3 regions of the Bradyrhizobium sp. HKCCYLS3070 genome follow, and region 3 is predicted to be linked to each of the others. Evidence: riboswitches for the same ligand, from Rfam matches in the RefSeq annotation. Region 3 holds a riboswitch; each other region holds the start of a gene.
What was found. Region 3 has a riboswitch for S-adenosylmethionine ahead of metX (homoserine O-acetyltransferase MetX). Riboswitches for the same ligand answer to the same signal wherever they lie in the genome.
Positions count from the first base shown of each region.

Region 1: linked by a shared signal. The riboswitch ahead of ACQR03_RS22035 (O-succinylhomoserine sulfhydrylase) and the one ahead of metX (homoserine O-acetyltransferase MetX) in region 3 are both predicted to bind S-adenosylmethionine.
Region 2: linked by a shared signal. The riboswitch ahead of ACQR03_RS31465 (GNAT family N-acetyltransferase) and the one ahead of metX (homoserine O-acetyltransferase MetX) in region 3 are both predicted to bind S-adenosylmethionine.

Region 1 is NZ_JBNPTI010000007.1:145,069-148,338, forward strand. It holds gene ACQR03_RS22030 (GDSL-type esterase/lipase family protein) at 1-294, shown strand, start outside; gene ACQR03_RS22035 (O-succinylhomoserine sulfhydrylase) at 370-1,578, opposite strand; SAM riboswitch at 1,655-1,734, opposite strand; gene ACQR03_RS22040 (2'-deoxycytidine 5'-triphosphate deaminase) at 1,847-2,953, shown strand; gene ACQR03_RS22045 (MATE family efflux transporter) at 3,084-3,270, shown strand, end outside.
Region 2 is NZ_JBNPTI010000019.1:12,216-15,485, reverse strand. It holds gene ACQR03_RS31475 (glutathione S-transferase family protein) at 1-34, opposite strand, end outside; gene ACQR03_RS31470 (hypothetical protein) at 307-669, opposite strand; gene ACQR03_RS31465 (GNAT family N-acetyltransferase) at 989-1,459, opposite strand; SAM-I-IV-variant riboswitch at 1,505-1,614, opposite strand; gene ACQR03_RS31460 (energy transducer TonB family protein) at 1,804-2,283, shown strand; gene hyi (hydroxypyruvate isomerase) at 2,427-3,218, opposite strand; gene gcl (glyoxylate carboligase) at 3,253-3,270, opposite strand, start outside.
Region 3 is NZ_JBNPTI010000024.1:254-3,523, reverse strand. It holds gene hisC (histidinol-phosphate transaminase) at 1-31, opposite strand, end outside; gene ACQR03_RS32920 (chorismate mutase) at 69-902, opposite strand; SAM riboswitch at 1,100-1,179, shown strand; gene metX (homoserine O-acetyltransferase MetX) at 1,271-2,485, shown strand; gene metW (methionine biosynthesis protein MetW) at 2,489-3,154, shown strand.

The DNA.
Region 1 (3,270 bases), on a different contig from region 3:
TCGCCGCGCGTCAACGAGCGCTCGGAGAACGCCAGCCGCATGAACAAGCTGCTCGGGCGTATTGCCGAGCTGCATCACGCCGGCATCTTCCCGCGCTTCGAGGTGATGCGCGACTGGCACGAGCGCCAGGCGATCCCGATCAACGAGTTCGTGATCTCGGACGGCCTGCACATGAGCGATTGGGGCTATGCCTGCTTCGCCCAGTTGCTCGGCGACGACATCATCCGCTCGGTCGGCCAGGTCAAGCTCGGCATCAACGCACCGGCCGAGGTGCCGACCTATCGGCCGATGTGATCAGAAGCGAGTAGGGAATGGCGAGTAGCGAATAGGGAAGAGATCCACTACTCGCTACTCCCTATTCGCCATTCGCTACGCCGCCCGCAGGGCGGCGTCCAGATCCTCGATCAGATCGTCGGCATGCTCGAGTCCGGCGGAGAAGCGGATGAAGCCCTCGCTGATGCCGAGCTCGGCGCGCGCCTCCGGCGTCAGCCGCTGATGCGTCGTCGTCGCCGGGTGCGTGACCAGCGTCTTGGCGTCGCCGAGATTGTTGGAGATGCGCGCGAGCTTCAGGCCGTTGAGCGTACGGAACGCAGCCGCCTTGCCGCCCTTGACCTCGAAGCCGACCAAGGTCGAGCCGGCGCGCATCTGCTTGCGCACGGTCGCCGCCTGCGGGTGGTCCGCGCGGCCCGGATAGATCAGCCGCGAGATCTTCGGATGCGCGGCGAGGAAGTCAGCCACTTTCGCCGCCGTCTCGGTCTGCGCGCGCACGCGCACCGCCAGGGTCTCCAGACCCTTGAGCAGAACCCAGGCGTTGAACGGCGAGATCGACGGGCCGGTCTGGCGCATGAAATTGTGGATGTGCTCGGCGATGAACGCCTCCGACGACAGGATCACACCGCCGAGGCAGCGGCCTTGGCCGTCGATGTGCTTGGTCGCGGAATACACCACGACGTCAGCGCCGAGCGCGAGCGGGCTCTGCCAGATCGGGGTGGCGAACACGTTGTCGACGATCAGCCGCGCGCCATGGGCGTGCGCGATCTCGGCGATGGCGGGGATGTCCATCACGTCGAGCGTCGGATTGGTCGGGCTCTCCAGGAAGAACGATTTGGTGTTGGGTCTGACCGCCTTCTGCCACTGGGCGAGGTCGAGCCCATCGACCAGGGTCGACTCGATGCCGTAGCGCGGCAAGAGATCCTCGACCACGTAGCGGCACGAGCCGAACAGCGCCTTGGCCGCGACGACGTGGTCGCCGGCACGGAGGGGAGCCAGGATTGCCGTGGTGACCGCGGCCATTCCGGTTGCGGCCGAGCGGCAGGCCTCGGCGCCCTCGAGCTCGATCATGCGGCGCTCGAACATCGCCGTGGTGGGATTGGAGAAGCGCGAATAGATGAAGCCGGGATCCTCGCCCTTGAAGCGCGCCTCGCATTCCTCGGCGGTGGCGTAGACGAACCCTTGGGTGAGATAGAGCGCCTCGGCGGTCTCGCCGAATTCGGAGCGCAAGGTGCCGGAATGCACCAGCCTCGTTTCGGGACGATAGTGGGCGAACGACGCCGGCGCCTTCGCGGGGGACTTCGACATGTGACCTCCATCGTGGCCACCGCCTTGAGCGATGGGCACAAAAAAACCGGCCTGGGACAAAACCTCAAGGCCGGGATCACATTCGTCCCCGGCCTGTTTAGCGACTTATTTTACGTGGCTGCAAGCCGGCCGGCTCAAATCACCACGGGATAAGTCGTGCTCATAGTCGCAACCGGCCTTTCCGTCAAGCCAGCCATCGGATAACCGGTCAAAAGACCCTATATTGGCTCCATAAGCCGCCGTTCCGGCGCCTGCAAAGGATCAGGTCTTGCCGTTTTCGCTCAGCCCCGACGCCCACGGCATCCTCCCCGATCGCATGATCGTGGCGATGACGGAGGCTGGCCTGATCATCCCCGAATATGATTTCGTCGAGAGCCAGATCCAGCCGGCGAGCCTCGATCTGCGGCTCGGCGACGTCGCCTATCGCGTGCGTGCGAGCTTCCTGCCCGGGCCGGGCGCGACGGTCGCCGAGCGCATCGACGAGCTCAAGCTGCACGAATTCGCACTTGCCGACGGCGCGGTGCTGGAGACCAACTGCGTCTACATCGTGCCGCTGTTGGAGAGCCTGGCGCTGCCCAAGGACATCGTCGCGGCCGCCAATCCGAAAAGCTCGACCGGGCGGCTCGACGTGTTCACCCGCGTGATCGCCGACGGCACGCGACGCTTCGACATGATCGGCGCGGGCTATCACGGCCCGCTCTATGCCGAGATCAGCCCGAAGACGTTCCCGGTCCTGCTGCGCGAGGGCTCGCGCCTGTCCCAGGTTCGCTTCCGCTATCGCGACGCGGTCCTGTCGGAGGACGAACTGATCGCGCTGCACCAGGCCGAGCGACTGGTGGATCGCGACGATGCCGATCTCACCGGCGGCGTCGCGCTTTCCGTCGACCTGTCCGGCAGCAATGCGAACGGATATGTGGGCTATCGCGCCAAGCGCCACACCGGCGTCGTCGACGTCGACCGCCGCGCCGGCTATCCGGTCGAGGAGTTCTGGGAGCCGATCAAGGCACGTACCGACGGCAGCCTCATTCTCGATCCCGGCGAGTTCTACATCCTGGCCTCCAAGGAGGCCGTGCAGGTGCCGCCGGACTACGCCGCGGAGATGGTGCCGTTCGATCCGCTGGTCGGCGAATTCCGCGTCCACTATGCCGGCTTCTTCGATCCCGGCTTCGGCTATGCCGGCGCCGGCGGGCAGGGCTCGCGCGCGGTGCTCGAGGTGCGCTCGCGCGAGGTGCCGTTCATCCTCGAGCACGGCCAGATCGTCGGCCGTCTCGTCTACGAGAAGATGCTGGCGCGGCCGAATGCGATGTATGGCAGCCGCATCGGCTCCAACTACCAGGCCCAGGGCCTGAAGCTCTCCAAGCATTTCCGTCTCTGAGCGCGGCTGCGTCTGCCGCGCACCCCCAATGCGCCTGCCGCACAGGGCGCGCGCCAGCGCCGTGCTAGGAAAGCGAGAGCAATCGAACGATAACACGGCCGCGGCCTGCGCGGCCGAGCGGGGAGCTGAGATGTCCGAGATCGGCCTGGCCGACAATCCGGTCGGCGAGGGGCGTGCGTTGCCGCCCCCCGAGAAGCCGGTCCGGAATAAGCTCGTCGACGGACCCATCCTGCGCACCCTGCTGTCGCTGGCCTGGCCCAACATCATCGCGAACACGGCCGGCACCTGCGTCGTCATCGCCGAGACCTCCTATATCG
Region 2 (3,270 bases), on a different contig from region 3:
GGAAGCCTCTGCCCTCTCCGTACACAGTGATCATCGCTCGCAATGCCCTCGGTTGTCCGTTCCGAGGACGATTCTCCGTTGGCCAGGCCGACAAGCAACCGGAGATTTTTTTCCGCGGCTCCTCGGGCGCCGGCCTAGCGCAGCACATGGTGGTCAAAATCGAAGATGAAAAGACGCATTAAAGATGTCGGCTGTTCGTCCCGAACCGTCCAAACAGATGAAAGCTCGGCTCGCTTTCAGGTCTCGACCGGAGGCAGGCGACCAAGGTCCTCAATGGTTGCATTTGACCCGTACCGGAACTTACGCCTAGGTGCGCGGCGACACGAGCCAGTCACGCCAAAACTGCTCTTGTGCGGCAACTGAAGCAGGTACTACATCGGGACCTTCGGAAAATATATCGACGAGGTCTTCCCTTCGCGCGTGCCGCCCCATCGTCATCTTGTAGGCCTTGAGGCCCTGCCCCATATCCCTCGCCATTCCTGAAGGATATACGTTCAGGCTTGCTCCGTAGCAAAGTGGGATGAGACCATCTTGAGCTAATAGATTGCGAACATCGCAGAGAGCTTGGAAGAAGTCGGTTGCAGTGCTTTCAATGGTCTTATCTCGATATTCGCACCGAAGGCGACAATGCGCGCGCGCATGATCGCTTTCGTCAAACAGCATGAACATGGCCGTCTCGCCCTTGGTGCCGCCGAACAAGAGTATTCTGTTCCGTTCTTCCAAACCACACCCCCATTTCCGCAGGCACCGCTTCGAAAACTTCAATCAGCATACCAAGCCAGCGCAGCAATGTCGCCTGTTGTGAAGGGTTTCGGATGCCGGCCGCATAATTGGCGGCGCGGCATATTCGGGCGGCCGGCGTCCGAAAGCCTCCAAGGGAGGAAACCGCGCATGTTGAGCGGGCTGGCGCGGCAAGCGCTATGGGAATTTGAGCAATCTAAAAGCAGACTTGATCATCTATTCCTTGTCGGCACATCGCCCTCGACGATCATTTCGTCAGCCATCTCTCGAAGTACAAATTGATCGGGTTGGAAACGTAAGGGCCATACGCTGGGCAAGGAACGAACCCCTTCGCCCGATAGAGCCTCTGGGCATCGGGAAGAAATTCCGTGGTTTCCAACCGCAGAACCGGCAGCTTGGCGGTCAGTGCCGCTTCCACGACGCGCGTCAAGAGCCTGCTGCCTATTCCAGTTGTCCGAACCTCGGTGACGACATACATGCGCTTCACCTCTCCGGTACCATCCGCGAACACCTGCAGCCCCGCACAGCCAACGGCTTGTCCGGCAATCCGCGCGATAAACATTTGCGTGTCGTCGTGCGCTAGCCGATCAATTGGAGAGCCGTGATTCCTTTCCACCCCGCAGACCTTGTTTAAGAAATCGTCCAGCGCGGTTACGAGGTCAATCAGGTCCTGGGACCTTGCATCGGCCGGCTCAATTTCGATTCTATCGACAGTCATTCTCGTCCCCTTCTTCGAAGAGAGGAGCGCATGACGCCGTGGTGGCTTGTCCCGTTTAGTTGCCGGACCGGCCACATCTTCTTCCGAAGGAAGAAAGCCACCTTGCTCGGGGAGCAGGTTGGCGCTGGGCGTCGGCCCAACTCTTGATGTTGGAGTTGACGATAGCGGGCACTATCGAGCTTGGCAAGCACGCCCCAGTTTGAGGAACAACGCGCGGCCGCTCCTGGCCCAACGCGGACCTTTTCAGCCGACGCTGGCGACGTACGAGACGGGCACTTCGCGCAACTGCGCCATACCGGCAATTTTTGGTTGTGAATTATCTTCGCGTGTGATGAAATTTCCCTATGAACGCTAGAAGTCCTTCGCTGGCCGGTCTGTTCGTACTGCTACTGGCTTCGGCGTCTTTCTCATATGCGCAAACAGAAAGTGTCGGCGCTCAGGCAAGCGCTCGCGAAGCGTGGAAAAAGAAGATTGTAATACTGCTAGTGAGCAAGAGAACGTTTCCGCCAGGGGCGGCCGGTCAAAGTGGCACGGCCAAGGTCAAGTTTGTCATTGATCGGCAGGGGAAACTGATTTCCAGAGAACTGGTGGAAAGCGCCGGCTCCGAACTACTCGATACGGCGGCCCTAAGTATGATTGAGCGAGCGGAACCATTTCCGGAGCCGCCCGCAGAGATGAGCGACGATAGCTTCACCTTTACGGTCCCCATCAACTTTGCCAACAGGAAGCAGTTGCCTTGGGCAGGCGGACAATGGCCTGCCGAGTGGGTCGACGAGCAGAAGAAGATTGACACAAAAATTCACGGCATCTGTCGTGGCTGCTAAGGCATGAGTGAAACTCACGCGCTACAACACTGAAGCTGCGCCATCCTGTAGCGCTCGATGCAATCCATAAGCCTCGCGTGAAGGGACCGGAGCGGCGGCATCTTCCTCGGCGGCCAACCCGGGCTGAATGGCACGTAGTAAACTCAGTTCGCGGGAACGATCGCCCGGTCCGTCAGCCAGCCAAGTCCCTCCGCGGTCGTCGTCTGCGGCTTGTACTCGCAGCCGATCCAGCCGGGATAGCCGATCGCATCGAGGTGGCGGAACAGGAAGGCGTAGTTGATCTCGCCGGTGCCGGGCTCGTGGCGGCCCGGATTGTCGGCGAGCTGGATGTGGGCGATGCGGGCGAGATGCTTCTGCATCGTGCGGGCGAGATCGCCCTCCATGATCTGCATGTGGTAGATGTCGTACTGGACGAACAGATTATCGGACTCGACCTCCGAGATCAGCTGAAGCGCTTGTGCCGTGCGGTTGAGGACAAAGCCGGGAATGTCGAGCGTGTTGATCGGCTCGATCAGCAGCTTGATCCCCTGCGCTTTCAGTGCGGTCGCGGCGAAGCGCAGGTTGCGGACCAGCACCTGGTTGAGCTCGCGCGGATCGGCATCGTCGGGCGCAATGCCGACGAGGCAGTTGAGCTGGCGGCAATCCAGCGCCTTCGCATACTCGATGGCGCGGCGAACGCCGTCGCGGAATTCATCGACACGATCCGGCAGGATCGCGATGCCGCGCTCGCCCGCGGCCCAATTGCCGGCGGGCAGATTGTGCAGCACCTGCGTCAGCCCGTGACGCGCGAGCTGCTCGCGCAGCTCGGCCTTGTCGAAATCATACGGGAACAGGTATTCGACGCCGCCGAAGCCGGCCGCCTTGGCGGCGGCGAAGCGGTCGAGGAACGGCAGCTCGTTGAACAGCATCGTGAGGTTGGCGGCAAAGCGCGGCATGTCATGGGTCCTCGACTGAGTGCGATGGCTGCGGTCAGGCCGGCTGCAAGGT
Region 3 (3,270 bases):
GGATGCCGGGGTTCGGCACGGGGCGGTTCATCATCAACTCCGGAAAATCATCACTGGCGCGAGGCGTCTCAGCTCGGAACCGTATAGCGTTTCGCATGGCCGCCGACGAGGGCCGTCGAGCGGACCGAGGCGCCCGCCGCGATCAGGGCAGCCTTGATCTTGTCGAGGTTCGACGGCGCCTCGATCGACACCAGCAGCGCGGCGCCGTCGAAGGCGGTATCGGGCACTGCGACCACGTCGGCCAGCGGCGACAGCGCGCGCGACACCTGCGCATTCCAGCCGGAGACGCGGATGCTCCAGGTCTCGACCTCCAGCACGAGCGCGTCGTCGGCGACCCGCGACACCGCGAACACCGGCAGCGCCGCCGGATGGTCGGCACGCTCGATGAACGGCATCCGGGCGATGATCTTCGGCGCGCCCACGGGCTCGAGCGTGATCCACCACGGCGTATGCCCCGATGTCGTCGACACCAGCGCAAGATCGCCCTTCGAGCGCGCCACGGCTTCGACGGCGGCCTGGGCGCTGAAATGGGCGACATAAGGCACCACGAAGCCGAAATGGAACCTGGCGGAATCGCGCATCGCGGATTCGCCGACCGACACGTCGGCGTGAACCGAGAACGGCGCCTGCACGTAAGTGAACGTCGAGACGATCACGCGCCAGATGCCCTCGACGGTGTCGAGCGGCAGGATGCCGCGATGGCGCTGCACCAGGCGCCGCATCATGTCGGCCTCTCGCGCCGGCCGGAATGCCGAGCCGACCTCCTGGGTCTTCTTGACCTTGATCAGCCGGTCGATGATGTCGGCCCTGTTCATCAGGAGCTGATGGACCTGCTCGTCGATCGCGTCGATCTCCTTGCGCAAATCGGCAAGCGAAGGCGGGGCAGGCGGTGGGTTGGACATGGGCTGGTCACTCTTCGCAGGCCACCGGTTAACGTGCGGCCGACTGGAACGGATGTCGTTCTCTCCGATGCGGGAGACGCGCGCAACAGCAAGTTTACCTTGTGCCGCCTAGGCTTGGCTGGTTTGCAGCCGTGGGGCGCCCGATCGGCGGTCAACCCCAGCTTGCCTTGACGCGGAGCGCCCGCGGGACTAGTTTCTGCCTGTTCCGTGGTCATTTGAGCCGGCCGGCTTGCAGCCACGTTAAAAAACTCGCTAAACAGGCCGGGGACGTTATCGATCCCGGCCGAACCCCAGTTCAGGCCGGGTTTTTCATGGCCTGATATGTCACGTGGTTCGGGAGCCCTTGCCGGATGGCCGGGGTGAGAGACATGACAGGCCTGACGCCGAAACCCACCTCCGCGCTGCGCACGATTGCGCCCGAAGAGCGCTCGCACGAGGTCGATCATCCGAGCTCGCTGGTCGCGCAGTTCGGCGCTGACAAGCCGCTCAGGCTCGATTGCGGCGTCGACCTGTCGCCGTTCCAGATCGCCTACCAGACCTATGGCGAACTCAACGCCGACAGGTCCAACGCGGTCCTGGTCTGCCACGCCCTGACCGGCGACCAGCACGTCGCCAACCGCCATCCCGTCACCGGCAAGCCCGGCTGGTGGGAGACGCTGGTCGGCCCTGGCCGCCCGCTCGACCCGAGCCGTTATTTCATCATCTGCTCGAACGTGATCGGCGGCTGCATGGGCTCGACCGGCCCGGCCTCGCTGAATCCCGCCACCGGCAAGGTGTGGGGGCTCGATTTCCCGATCATCACCATCCCCGACATGGTGCGCGCGCAGGCGATGCTGATCGATCATCTCGGCATCGACACGTTGTTCGCCGTGGTTGGCGGCTCGATGGGCGGCATGCAGGCGCTGCAATGGACAGTGGCCTATCCCACCCGCGTGTTCGCCAATCTCGCGATCGCCTGCGCCACCCGGCACTCGGCGCAGAACATCGCCTTCCACGAGCTCGGCCGCCAGGCCGTGATGGCCGATCCCGACTGGGACCACGGCCGCTACGGCGACAAGGGCACTCATCCGCATCGCGGCCTCGCGGTGGCACGGATGGCCGCGCATATCACTTATCTGTCGGATGCCGCCCTGCATCGCAAGTTCGGCCGCCGCATGCAGGACCGCGAACTGCCGACGTTCTCGTTCGACGCCGATTTCCAGGTCGAGAGCTATCTGCGCTATCAGGGCTCGTCCTTCGTCGAGCGCTTCGACGCCAACTCCTATCTCTATCTGACGCGGGCGATGGACTATTTCGACATCGCCGTCGATCATGACGGCGTGCTGGCGGCGGCGTTCCGCGGCATCAAGACCCGCTTCTGCGTGGTGTCCTTCACCAGCGACTGGCTGTTTCCGACCGCGGAATCGCGGGCGCTGGTGCATGCGCTCAATGCCTCCAGCGCGCGGGTGTCGTTCGCGGAGATCGAGACCGACAAGGGGCACGACGCGTTCCTGCTCGACGTCCCCGAGTTCTTCGAGATCGCCAGCGCCTTTCTCGATTCCGCCGGCAAGGCGCGCGGCCTCAACGCCGCGAACGGAGGCTGAGCCATGAGCATGCAGGGCGTGTTGCCGCTGAACGGCTTTTCCGGCGGCGAGGTGCTGGCCTATCGGCCGGATCATCTGCTGGTCGCCGGCATGGTCGAGCGCGACTCCAAGGTGCTCGACATCGGCTGCGGCGACGGCGATCTCTTGCAGCTGCTGGAGAGCCGCGGCATCGACGGCCGCGGCATCGAGCTGTCGCGCGAGGGCGTCAATCATTGCGTCGCCAAGGGGCTCGCGGTGGTGCAGGGCGACGCCGACACCGATCTCGTCGACTATCCCGACGATGCGTTCGACTATGTGATCCTGTCGCAGACCTTGCAGGCGACGCGGCAGCCCAAGGTCGTGCTGGAGAATCTGCTGCGCATCGGCCGTCGCGCCATCGTCACCTTTCCGAATTTCGGCTTCTGGCGGCTGCGCCTGCAACTGCTCGTCGGCGGCCACATGCCGCGAACCGACAATCTGCCCTTCACCTGGTACGACACGCCGAACATCCATTTCTGCACCATCAAGGACTTCGTGCAGCTCTGCGATGAGATCGGCGTCAAGATGGAGCGCGCCGTCGCGCTTGATAGTTACGGCCGTCCCTTGCGCGTCGCGATGCCCTGGTGGTTCTGGAACATGTTCGGCGAGCAGGGCGTGTTCCTGCTGAGCAGGGCGGAGAAGGGGCGGTAGAGCGCGCTCGCTGCTGCAGCGGGGCGCGGTCTAAGTTGATGGCTCGCTCTCTCCACGTCATGGCCGGGACAAGCCCGGCCATGACGAGCTTGGGGTTGGCGGTTTTTACTTTTCAA